3 regions of the Pelagibacterium nitratireducens genome follow, and region 2 is predicted to be linked to each of the others. Evidence: predicted binding sites of a transcription regulator. Region 2 holds the regulator's gene; each other region holds the start of a gene.

Region 1 (4,035 bases), 550 kb from region 2:
TCAAGATCAAACCGGTCGATACCGTCGGTGCCGGTGATACGTTCGTAGGCTATCTGGCCGCCGGCTTGGCGGAAGGAACCGAGCTGTCCCCGGCAATGAAGCGGGCTTCGGTTGCGGCCGGTCTGGCGTGCCTGACGCCAGGCGCCCAGCCATCCATTCCCGAACGCCTGGCTGTGGAAAACCGTATCGCAGCGGATGTCGAAGCCGGGGCACGATGACCCGTATCGAAACCCTGGCCATCGACCGTCTCGGCCATCGGGGCGAGGGCGTTGCCTCGCTCGATGGTAAACCGGTCTTTGTCGCCCTGACGCTGGAAGGGGAAACTGTCACTGCCCAGATTGACGGCAATCGCGGCCGCCTTGTCGATATCATCGACCCCAGTCCCGCGCGGGGAGAACCCTTCTGCCCCCATTTTGGTGCATGCGGGGGGTGCCAGCTACAGCATCTCGAAGCGGGGGCCTATCGGCAGTTCAAGCGTGGCCTCGTCGTCGATGCCCTGTCACGCGTCGCGGTTCAAGCCGATGTGGCAGACCCGATCGTCGCTCATGGTGCGGGCCGTCGCCGGGCCACGTTACATGCCACGAAATCGGAGGCCGGGTTCATGGCGCTGCGCAGCCATGCGATCCACGATCTCGATACCTGCCCCATTCTCGTGCCCGCCCTGGTCCGCGCGCCGGAAATCGCGCGCGCCATTGCCGCGGTGGCGGGGCCATGTGACATCAGCTTTACCGCCAGCGACATGGGACTCGATGTCTCCATCCGCGCCAAGAGTGCCAAGCCCAGCGCAAGGCTGTCGGCGATCGCTCAAAAGTTCGACCTTGCCCGTCTCTCCCTCAACGGTGAACCTTTGATCCTTTTGCGTGCGCCCACGATGGCGATGGGCCAATCGAGTGTGGCCCTGCCCGTATCGAGTTTTTTGCAAGCAACGGCGGATGCCGAAGATGTTCTCGCGTCGCTGGTTATCGAGGCGGTCGAGGGCGCCAAGCAGGTCGCAGATCTTTTTTGCGGCATCGGTCCCTTTACCCTGCGGCTCGCGGCAATAGCCCCGGTGTTTGCCGCCGATTCCGATGCCGCAGCGATCGGCGCGCTCGATACAGCAAAGCGCAAGACCAAAGGCCTCAAACCCATAACTGCAGAACGCCGCGACCTGTTTCGCGAACCGCTCGGCGTTTTCGAACTCAACCGCTTCGACGCTGTCGTACTCGATCCGCCCCGCGCCGGGGCGCAGGCCCAGGTGAAAGAACTAACGCAATCGAAAGTGAAAACCATAGCCTATGTCAGTTGCGACCCTCAGAGCTTTGCCCGGGATGCTGCAATTCTGATCGCTGGTGGTTATCGCATCGGCAAGGTAACGCCGGTCGACCAGTTCGCTTTTTCAACACACACCGAAGTGTTCGCCGCGTTCACTCGAACCTGACGGCGGCAGGCGGCTGCAAGCGATGTCGCATTGTCGCTGTTCCGGCGGCCCAGCAGCGTGGGGCAATCTGGCGGAGCCGTCCGTTCCGTTGGGTTCTCCACAGTCACAAAACCGTCGTCGATCCGTCATGCCAGTTTTATCGCTTGGGCCTAGGTCTGCGCTGGCAACGGCATCGCATTTGGCTTGGTGCCGACAGATCAATCAGGGTTTGGACCTAATCATGCTCAAGACATTGCTCGTCAGCTCCACGGCTGGCATAGCGCTTCTGGCCGGCGCCTCCTCGGCGTTTGCCCAGACCGAAATTTCTTTCTGGCACTCGATGGGTGGCGAACTGGGCGAGCGCGTCGCAGCCATCGCCGAGGATTTCAACGCCTCTCAGGAAGACTACGTCGTAAACGCCTCGTATCGCGGCGAATATGAAGAGACCATGGTCAACGCGATCGCCGCTTTCCGCGCCGGTGAGCAGCCCACCATCGTCCAGATCTACGAAGTCGGCACCGGCACCATGATGGCTGCCGAAGGCGCCGTCTATCCGGTTTACGAGCTGATGGAAGAACACGGCAACGACTTCGACCCGTCCGTGTATCTCCCGGTCGTTACCGGCTATTACACCGACACCAACGGCAACATGCTCTCGATGCCGTTCAACTCTTCGACCCCCATCCTTTACTACAACAAGGACGTGTTCGAAGCAGCCGGTCTTGATCCCGAAGTTGCGCCCTCCACCTGGGCGCAGGCCGAAGAATTCTCGCGCCAGATCATTGAATCGGGCGCTGCAAGCTGCGGCATGGCGATCACTTACACCGCCACGTGGATCGGTTCGGAAAATTTCTCCGCGCTCCACAACCTGCCTTACGGCTCGCTCGAAAACGGCTTTGGTGGCCTTGATACCGAATACACCTTCAACAGCCCCGAACTCGCCCGCTTCTGGGACGATCTGGCCCGTTGGCAGGATGAAGGCATCTTTGTTTATGGCGGCCCGGCCGGTGGTTCGGACAATGCTCCGGCCTTCTATTCGAGCGAGTGCGCCATCTATATGGGTTCGTCCGCCTCGCGCGCCGGCGTTATCGCCAATGCCGATTTCGAAGTTGGCTATGGCATGCTGCCGATCTATGACGACATCGAAGGCGCTCCGCAGAACTCGATCATCGGTGGCGCGACCCTGTGGGTTCTTTCGGGCCATGACGAAGCCGAGTACCAGGCGACAGCCGCCTTCCTCGACTACCTGTCCTCGGCCGAGGTTCAGGCCGAATGGCACCAGGGCACCGGCTATCTGCCGATCACCCAGGCTGCTTTCGAGCTGAGCCAGGAACAGGGCTATTACGACGAAAACCCCGGTGCCGATATCGCCATCGAGCAGATCAACCTCAACGCCCCGACCGAAAACTCCAAGGGCCTGCGCTTTGGCAACATGCCGCAGTTCCGCATGGTCATGGACGAGGAGCTGCAGTCGGTTCTGGCTGGCGAAAAGACCGGCCAGGAAGCTCTGGACTCTGCCGTGGAACGCGGCAACCAGATCCTGCGTGATTTCCAGGCCGCCAACTCCTAAGCGGATCCGAGAAACATCAATGGGACCCCGGCTTATTGGGCCGGGGTCTCGTCCATCAAACCGGTCCGACACAAGAAGACCGGTGGATGAGACGCTACCCAGGGGCGCTCAATGCAGACCAAACGGTCGATCTTCACCAATCGCTGGCTTCCCTACGCGCTTTTGGCGCCGCAGCTGGTGATCACTGCAATCTTTTTTCTTTGGCCAGCCAGCCAGGCCGTCAAATCGAGCTTCGAGCGCGAAGATCCGTTCGGCTTTAGGACCACATTCGTCTGGTTCGAAAATTACACCCGCATCCTTTCTGATCCGAGCTATCTCAATGCGCTTGGCCGAACTGCGGTGTTTGCCGTTTCGGTCACTGTGCTTTCGATGGGGTTTGCGCTGCTCCTGGCCGTCTGCGTCGACAGGATCCTGCGCACCGCGAAAGTCTATACCACCCTTCTGGTCTGGCCCTATGCGGTAGCGCCGGTTGTGGCAGGCGTGCTCTGGTGGTTCCTGTTCAACCCCACGATCGGGCTTTTGCCCTATGTGCTCGAGTGGTTTGGCATCGACTGGAACCATCGCGTCGACGGCACGCAAGCGATGACGCTGATCACCATCGCCGCCGCGTGGAAGCAGATTTCCTATAATTTCCTGTTTTTTGTCGCCGGACTGCAATCAATCCCCGCCTCGCTGTCCGAAGCCGCTTCAATCGATGGCGCCGGACCGTTCAAACGGTTCTGGACCATCGTTTTTCCGCTGCTCTCTCCGACGACGTTTTTCCTTCTGATCATCAACATCAATTACGTGATGTTCGAGACCTTCGGGGTGATCGACGCCACGACCGGAGGTGGACCGGGCCAGTCAACGATGACGCTGGTCTACAAGGTCTATACTGACGGCGTGGCAGGGCTCAACATCGGCTCTTCATCGGCCCAATCGGTTCTTTTGATGGGCATTGTGATCATCCTCACCTTCATCCAGTTCCGCTACGTGGAACGTCGGGTCAATTACTAGGAAGGCCTCAGACATGGTTGAAAACAGGCCCTGGCTCGATTTCCTCACCCATCTGATCCTGATCGTCGGCGTT
Region 2 (4,035 bases):
CGCGCAGCCGAAATCGAGGAAAAACAGGCCCTTATAGGGCGCGTAATAGGAGAAAAATCGGCGCAGCATCGTCGGATCGCTTTCAATACCGCCCGGACCTAGCGCGCTTAAACCAGACTCGTCAAGTCAAGTTTTCTGCGTGGTCGGGAGCGGTCCGAAAACTGAGATATTTGTGGCCGAAGAAATTTGCAACAGCGCCGACGCCGATTGCCGTGCCGTGTGCAACCGCTTCAGGCAGCAAGCGCCATCCGATGGCCGGGAGCAAATGATCGAGCAGGGCCAGGGAAACCGCCATGACGACAACGGCGCCGAGCGCATTGACGATGAGAAAGAGCGTGGCCTGCAGCGCCATGGACTGGCGGGAATTGGGAAACACATAGGCGCGGTAGAGCGTGAACCCGGCGCTCATGCCAATGAGATAGGCCACGAACACGGCGGCGGGAAACGGCAGCACGAGCGAGAGCGGGAAACGCACCAGCCAGTTGATCGCCGCTGCAAGACCGCCAAGCAGCAGGAAGCGCACGACCTGGGGCAGCTTGAGGAAGGCCTGCGGGCTCATATGCCGATCCAGGCGAGAAAGAAGCCGAGCGCCAGACCGGCGGCGAGCATGAGGCTTTTGGGGTCTTTCATGGCAAAGGCGACGGGATCGTCGTTGAGTTCGCCGCGAAAGCTGAGCATCCAGATGCGGCCGATCCACAGGAACAGGGCGGCGGGCATGAGCCAGAGCCAGATCGAATCCGAATAGAAATCGGCGGCCAGGGCATCCTGGGTGAGATAGAGCACAAGGATGAGAACCGAGCCGATGCCGCTGGCCACGCCCATGGCCATGATGAAGGGCGCATCGGTTGTGAAATATCCGCGCCCACTGATCCGGCCCGATCCGCCATTGTCGGTCATGCGCTGCACCTCGGTGTTGCGCTTGGCGAAGGAAAGCGAGGCAAACAGGAACATGGAAAAGACAAGCAGCCAGGGCGAGGCCATGACACCGACGGCGACAATGCCCAATACGAGTCGCAAGGTGAACAGCACGGCCAGCGTGAAGGCATCGAGGATCGGCTTGCGTTTGATCCCCAGGGAATAGGCGACGGTGAGGGTCAGATAGGCGGCAAGCGTTGCGACAACCAGGGGATTGACCAGCGCGCCGAGCGCGAAGGCGGCAATCATGGCGACGGGCATGGCGGCCACGGCATTGGCGATGGATATGCGACCGGCCGCGAGCGGACGGTTGCGCTTGGACCAATGGCGGCGGTCGTCGGCGATGTCCCAGAGGTCGTTGAGGAGATATGTCGAGGAGGCGAGGATGCCCAGGGCGAGAAATGCCATGCCCGCGCTGGTCCATGCTGCGAGGTCGAGCATATGGCCACCCAGCATGAGCGGCACGAACACCAAGGCGTTCTTGGCCCATTGATGCAGGCGCGCCTCCTTGATCCAATCCCTGAGCCGTGTGGGACGCTTTATGGTGTGCTCGATATCGGTCAGGCGGGCGGCCGCGCGCTCCACGCCACCGGCGGTTTCGACAAGAACGCCGGCTTTCGCGACTTTCCAGACGGCAAGGTCGGTCTTGCTGTCGCCGGCATAGACGAAGCCATCGGGAAACATTTCGGCCAGCTTTTGAGCCTTTGTGGCGCCCTTGAGATTGGTGATGCCATCGGATGCGATGGTCTTATCGATAAAGGGGAAGCGGTGAGCGATGCGTATGGCCAGCAGGCTGTCTGCCGCTGTGGCCAGAATGATTTGACGGCCTTTTGCCTTTTCGGCCTCGGCGTAGGCGACAAGCTCGGCGTTGAGCGGGATGTCGTCGACCTCGAGGGTCACCTGGCTGGCCAGTTGCTGCTTGAGATGCGCCTTGCCCTTGAGGAGCCAGAGCACGAGGGAAAACAGGCCGAACGGGTTCTGCTTGAGATAGGCGAAAACCGTCTCGTGCAGCAGATCGGTGCGGATCAGGGTGTCGTCGAGATCGAGAACGAGCGGGAGAAGGCCCGATCGGGGTTTCCGGTCGGCACGGGTCTGTTTGACCGCAACAGCTGATTTGGGCATCGCACCTGCTCACTTTGCAAATTTCGCCCCGTTATCGCGGGCGCGAAGCTGTGGTGCAAAGAAAACAGCAAATAAGCGTTAATCAGGCGCGACGCGCAAATCAGTCAAATGCACGACAAAATTTACGCTTTATCGATCTGGCTTAATATGGTGCCAACAGGATCGATAAAATCGTACCTGTTTATCAAGCCTCTAGTTCGCCACGAATTTTTCGTCGAAGGCATAGCCCGCGCCGCGGACGGTGCGGATGGGGTCCTTGACCCGCCCCCGATTGATGGCCTTGCGCAGCCGGCCGACATGGACGTCCACGGTGCGCTCGTCGACATAGACATCGGTGCCCCAGACGCCATCGAGCAATTGCTCACGCGAATAGACGCGGCCGGGATTGCCCATGAGGTATTCGAGCAGGCGGTACTCTGTGGGGCCGAGATGGACTTCCTTGCCCGAGCGGCGGACGCGATGGGTGGTGCGGTCGAGTTCGATGTCGCCCGCCTTGAGGATAGCAGCGATCAACTGCGGGTTCGACCGGCGCAAAAGGGCGTTGATGCGGGCCATCAGCTCGGGAAGCGAAAAGGGTTTGACGACATAATCGTCGGCCCCGGTCGCCAGACCGCGCACCCGCTCTTCTTCCTCGCCGCGTGCGGTGAGCATGATGATCGGGATGCGGGCGGTATCGGTGCGGGCGCGGATGCGGCGGCAGATCTCGATGCCCGAAGTGCCCGGCAGCATCCAGTCGAGCAGGATGATATCGGGCGTGTTTTCGGCGATGCGCAGCATGGCCTCTTCGGCATCTTCGGCGGTTGCGACGGAAAAATCTTCCGCCTCGAGATTGTATCGCAGAAGTTCGACGAGATCGGCCTCGTCTTCGACAACAAGAACCTGAGGGATCATTGACTAGCCCTTGATCTGCTCACGCTTGAAATCCTCGACGTCCGACGTCAGTGACTGGCCGGTCGCAAGGAAATAGGCCTGCTCTGCTATGTTGGTCGAGTGATCGCCCACCCGCTCAAGATTTTTGCCGCAGAACAGGAGGTGCGTACACATGGTGATATTACGCGGATCTTCCATCATGTAGGTGAGGAGTTCGCGGAACAGGGAAACATAGAGCGCATCGACGTCGGTATCGCGCTCGACCACATCGACCGCCATGTCCTTGTCGCGGGCGGCAAAGGCATCGAGGGCCAGCTTGACCTGGCGCTGGACGAGTTCGCCCATGTGGCGCAGTCCGTTCTTGAACTGGCTCGACATGCCGATGCCTTCGAACTGGGTGGAGCGACGGGCCGTCGACTTGGCCATGTCGCCGATGCGTTCGAGATCGTTGGCGACGTGAATGGAAGCGATGACAAGGCGCAGGTCCTGCGCCATGGGCTGGCGCCGGGCGATGATCGAGACCGCCATCTCGTCGATCTGGGCCTGCATGGCGTCGACCTTCTTGTCGGCGGCCACAGTGGCCAGCGCAAGGTCGGCATCGGAGCGGATCAGGGCGTCGGTGGCGTTGGAAATCGCCTTTTCGACAAACCCGCCCATTTCCGAGATCGAACGGGCCAACTCGATCAGTTCATCTTCGTAGGAGCTAACGATATGTTCGCTTGAATTGGGCATGACGTGGGTCTCCTACCCGATGCGGCCGGTGATGTAATCCTGGGTGCGCTTTTCCCTGGGATTGGTGAAGATGGATTCGGTCGGACCTTCCTCGATCAGCTTGCCCAGGTGGAAGAACGCGGTCTTTTGCGAGACGCGCGCGGCCTGCTGCATGGAGTGGGTGACGATAACAATGGTGTAATTGGCACGCAATTCGTCGATCAGCTCCTCGATGATCGCGGTTGCGATCGGATCGAGTGCCGAGCAGGGCTCGTCCATGAGGATGACTTCGGGACCGACCGCTATGGCGCGCGCGATGCACAGGCGCTGCTGCTGGCCACCCGACAGGCCGGTGCCGGGCGAATGCAGCCGGTCCTTGACCTCTTCGAACAGCCCCGCCTTTTGCAGCGAAGTCAC
Region 3 (4,035 bases), 790 kb from region 2:
ATTATGGTTACCAAGGAGCAAATACGCGCGGCATTTCCCGACCGGGACACAAACTAGGGATGAATTTGGCCGGAATTGGGCCTGATCAACCTCAAATCTGTGTGTGATTTATGGCCCGGCGCGACTGAACGCGGGCTGAATGAACAGGCCCTAGGCGGCCAGCGGATAATCCTGCTCGACGATATAGGGCCCACCACCCACCGAATCCCGGCTCGAGAACACCACGAACTCGTCGACGGAAAACCGCATGGGTGCAAAATGCCCAGCCTGGGCAATATGGCGCGCCAGATCGCCTGGACCGGTATCGCGCAGGCGCGCCAGCGTGACATGGGGAATGAACTTGCGTCCGTCGGGGTTGAGCCCGACGCGCTGCAGCAGCCTTTCCTGACTCGCTTGCAGGCGCATCAGGGGCTCGGAGGGCTCGATGGCTGCGTAAAGCGCCCGCGGCTTATTGCCGCCGAAAACGCCAAGATGGGAAATGGTCAGATCGAAGGGTTCGACATCGGCATGCATTTCGAGCGCATCGAACACCTCGGTTGCCATTCGATGATCTATATCGCCGATGTAACGCAGAGTGACGTGATAATTTTCCGGATCGATCCAGCGGGCGCCAGACAGCCCGCCCCGCTTGAGCGAGAGGACGAATGCAATATCCTCGGGGATCTGCAAACCGGTAAACAGCCTGGGCATGAGCGAAAGCCCTCCATGTCCCGGCCGACCGGCCCGATCCGGCGCGGCCGAATCAAAGCCTATCACATCCACGCTGGCCGGCGATCAAAAACCCGTCAGCCCTCGGTGAGACCTGCTTTGGTCGACCGGTTTCGCTTGTAATTTCAACGCCCCATCTCCATATTAATCGGCAACTGGCAGGGCCAGGAACGGCATGGGGCCGCTCTGGTTGCTAGATAGCCAATTTTTAACTGAGGATGGAACGGAAAATGGCACAATACGACCGTCAGACCGTCGCCGGGCGCGTAGGCACGGCCGCCGCCATCGACGAGGGTCTGCGCAGCCACATGCTGCGCGTTTACAATTACATGGGCATCGGCCTTGTGGTCACCGGCCTGATCGCTTTCTTCGGCAACCAGCTGGCCGTCACCGCAGACTCCACTGCAGCCGCGGCCCAGATGGCCAATGGCACATATCTGACCCAGTGGGGCGTTCTGCTCTACACCAGCCCCTTGATGTGGGTCGTGGCGCTGTCTCCGCTCGCCTTTGTGCTGGTGCTCTCGTTCGGCATCAACAAGCTCTCCTTCGGCGCCGCGCAGGCAACCTTCTGGGGCTTTGCCGCCCTTATGGGGTTGTCCCTTTCGTCGATCTTTCTGGTCTATACGGACGCTTCGATCGCCAAGGTGTTCTTCATCACCGCCGCCATGTTCGGCTCGATGAGCCTTTATGGCTACACCACCAAGCGTGACCTGACCGGAATGGGTTCGTTCCTGATGATGGGCCTGATCGGCATCATCATCGCCATGGTGGTCAATATCTTCCTGCAGAGCTCGGCGCTCGAATTCGCCATCTCGGCGATCGGCGTGGTGATCTTTGTGGGCCTGACCGCCTATGACACCCAGAAGATCAAGGAAGCCTATGCCGAAAATATCGGTCACGAAGGCCTGGGCAAGCTCGCCATCATGGGCGCGCTGACCCTGTATCTCGACTTCATCAACCTGTTCCTGATGCTGCTGCGTCTGTTCGGCAATCGCGAATAGGACATAATCTGCGGGTCCGCCCGCAGGTCTGAACGAACCAATACAAAAGGCCGCGGATCGATTTCCGCGGCCTTTTTGTTTTGACTGCCGGCGGGGTGGACCCTACCGCACCACGTGAAGTTGCGGGTCGAGTATGCGCAGCACGCTGGAAAGTTCATGGCCGCGCTTGAGGACGCGCCCGTCGCTGCCCAGCACCATGTATTGTCCTTGGCGGCGGGCAAGCCTGGGGTTTTTCTCGACAACGAACAGCGGGCGTTCAGAGGTGCGCTGATAGATCGAGAACATAGCCCGTTCGCGCCCGAAATCCAGGGCATAATCGCGCCACTCGCCTGCTGAAACCTTGCGCCCGTAGACGTTGAGGATCAGTGCAAGTTCCTTGCGGTCGAAGCTGACTACAGGAACGGGCCGGCTTGTGGAGCGGTTGGGTGAAAAGGGGAAGACATCGCCCTTCTTGCTGTCGAAGCGCTCGCTCAAACCGGGCTACCTCCATGCGGATGTGACAATCTGTTGACGATGATTGCCGCGTTCGCGCGCGCTGGCAAGAGCCAACTGCAAGAACAGTTGGCGCAAACTTTCCTCCAATTGACCGGATTTGGGCCACAATCGGACCCTTCTTGCGCCATTTTACGCAGCTAACGTTAGATCATTGCCTCCAGTAGCCGGCCTCTGGATCCACCGAGCCCCCAAACCATGGATCCAGCAGGCCGGCGCCCTTCCCGGACTTTTCCGGCGCCATTGGAAGGCTCTGCGTCCTCCAACACGATCCTCTTGCTCCTCGGTCAGATAACGCCGGGGCGTTTTCTTTGTCACCGATGTCAGCGGATGAATGTAGAGGCGCCAAGGATACGTCCGGGCAAGGCGCCATCCTTTTCCTGAACGATGACCGCGGCACCATCCGAATCGGGGCCCAGGACCTCTTCGAGAGGAATGGTGATCTCGGCACCCTCAAGTGGATTCCACATTCCGATGGCCTGGCGCGCGGTGACGATATGGGTGTAGGTCAGCGCCTGCCCTGAATTTTCTCCCCGCTCGATCATGACGTCGGCCCGGGCCCGATACGGAACCACCCAGACAATGGCCGACGACAAGGTCTCGTCGGCCGGCGCGCTGAAAACCACCGAATCCGATCCGTTGGCCCTCAGCGTGACCGGAAGCAGGGATACTGCCTGGCTGATGGCCTGCTCGGCCTCGATGGCGTCCGAACCCACGACCGCGTTCTGGCCATTGATGACCATCTGCGGGGTGTAAATCCGGTTCTTGCCCCAGCTTTGGGCGTAGCCCTTCTGCAGCTCGGTATTCTCCGGAAGGGCGAACGTATCCTCCCAGCCGATATAATCCCAATAATCAATATGATAGGCGAGAGCGACGATATCCTCACGCTCCCCCAGCTGGGCCAGAAGCCGATCGGCGTCGGGACACCGCGAGCATCCCTGACTCGTGAAAAGCTCAACGACGGCATCCGCTGAGCTGCTGATCTCGACGGCGCCCGCCGGCAGTGTGACGAGACATAGGGTAGCGGCAAGACGGAGCCGGAGCCAAAGGATGTTCATGGGCGTGTTTTGTACGCGCTCAACTCTGACCCCGCCAGTCAATTGATGGTGAAAGTTTCAACTCCATGGGCCCGGCCCATGTCCTCGATCTCTTCGATTGCCGCCGCAAACGCCGTCCAGTCATCGGCCTCGGCAATCGGCGCCCAGATGGTCTCGACCTCCTCGATCAGCATGGTGCGCGGCCTCGCGCGCTCAAAATAGGGGTGGGAAAGATTGGCATTTGGCGCCACCGCATAGTTCGACAGGAGCGCGCGGAAGGCCAGGAACGTTTCGCCGCCATAAGCTTTCGCCTGGGGACCCGACAACGCACGCTTTTCCGAAGCAAGCCCGCCCCGCCAGTCGAAAAACACCTGCTCATAGGCAGGCCGCTCGGCGGCCATGAAGGCAAAAAGCGCCGACACCAGTTCGCCATTTTCGGCCGGACCACGAGAGACCAGACCCAGCCGGCCAATGATGACCCTGGCAAGCTGAGACTGAAATTGGGGCCAGAATCGATTGAGTTCGGGTTCGAGCTTTTCGACGCTCGAAATCGGCACGAGGCATTCGGCCAGCCGGGTCAGGTTCCAGGCCATCGCATCGGGCTGCCGGCCGAAGGCGTAAAGACCGGTTTGATCGAAGTAGGCCGCAGTAAAGCGCGGATCATAGACCGGAAGGAACCGCCAAGGACCATAGTCGAAGCTCTCGCCGGTGATGTTGGTGTTGTCGGTGTTAAGTACACCATGAACAAACCCTGCCCCGATCCATTGCGCGGTGACTCTGGCAACATTTTCGGCCAC

What was found. Region 2 encodes PhoB, which activates phosphate uptake and scavenging genes when phosphate is short. Its sites were predicted from a motif close to TGTCATNNANCTGTCAT; they were not measured.
Region 1: the regulator PhoB is predicted to act here: its motif matches at 1,530-1,546, upstream of ugpB (sn-glycerol-3-phosphate ABC transporter substrate-binding protein UgpB).
Region 3: the regulator PhoB is predicted to act here: its motif matches at 2,206-2,222, upstream of V6617_RS00705 (DUF2794 domain-containing protein).

The regions. Positions count from the first base shown of each region.
Region 1 covers NZ_CP146275.1:3,586,842-3,590,876, forward strand. Annotated here, with positions in the region: gene V6617_RS17590 (ribokinase) at 1-218, shown strand, start outside; gene V6617_RS17595 (RNA methyltransferase) at 215-1,417, shown strand; gene ugpB (sn-glycerol-3-phosphate ABC transporter substrate-binding protein UgpB) at 1,638-2,966, shown strand; gene ugpA (sn-glycerol-3-phosphate ABC transporter permease UgpA) at 3,078-3,962, shown strand; gene ugpE (sn-glycerol-3-phosphate ABC transporter permease UgpE) at 3,976-4,035, shown strand, end outside.
Region 2 covers NZ_CP146275.1:3,040,691-3,044,725, forward strand. Annotated here, with positions in the region: gene V6617_RS14995 (ABC transporter ATP-binding protein) at 1-69, opposite strand, end outside; gene V6617_RS15000 (GtrA family protein) at 122-559, opposite strand; gene V6617_RS15005 (UbiA family prenyltransferase) at 556-2,037, opposite strand; gene phoB (phosphate regulon transcriptional regulator PhoB) at 2,230-2,928, opposite strand; gene phoU (phosphate signaling complex protein PhoU) at 2,932-3,639, opposite strand; gene pstB (phosphate ABC transporter ATP-binding protein PstB) at 3,652-4,035, opposite strand, start outside.
Region 3 covers NZ_CP146275.1:136,452-140,486, reverse strand. Annotated here, with positions in the region: gene thpR (RNA 2',3'-cyclic phosphodiesterase) at 151-690, opposite strand; gene V6617_RS00710 (Bax inhibitor-1/YccA family protein) at 939-1,709, shown strand; gene V6617_RS00705 (DUF2794 domain-containing protein) at 1,812-2,183, opposite strand; gene V6617_RS00700 (DUF1223 domain-containing protein) at 2,525-3,259, opposite strand; gene V6617_RS00695 (protein adenylyltransferase SelO family protein) at 3,298-4,035, opposite strand, start outside.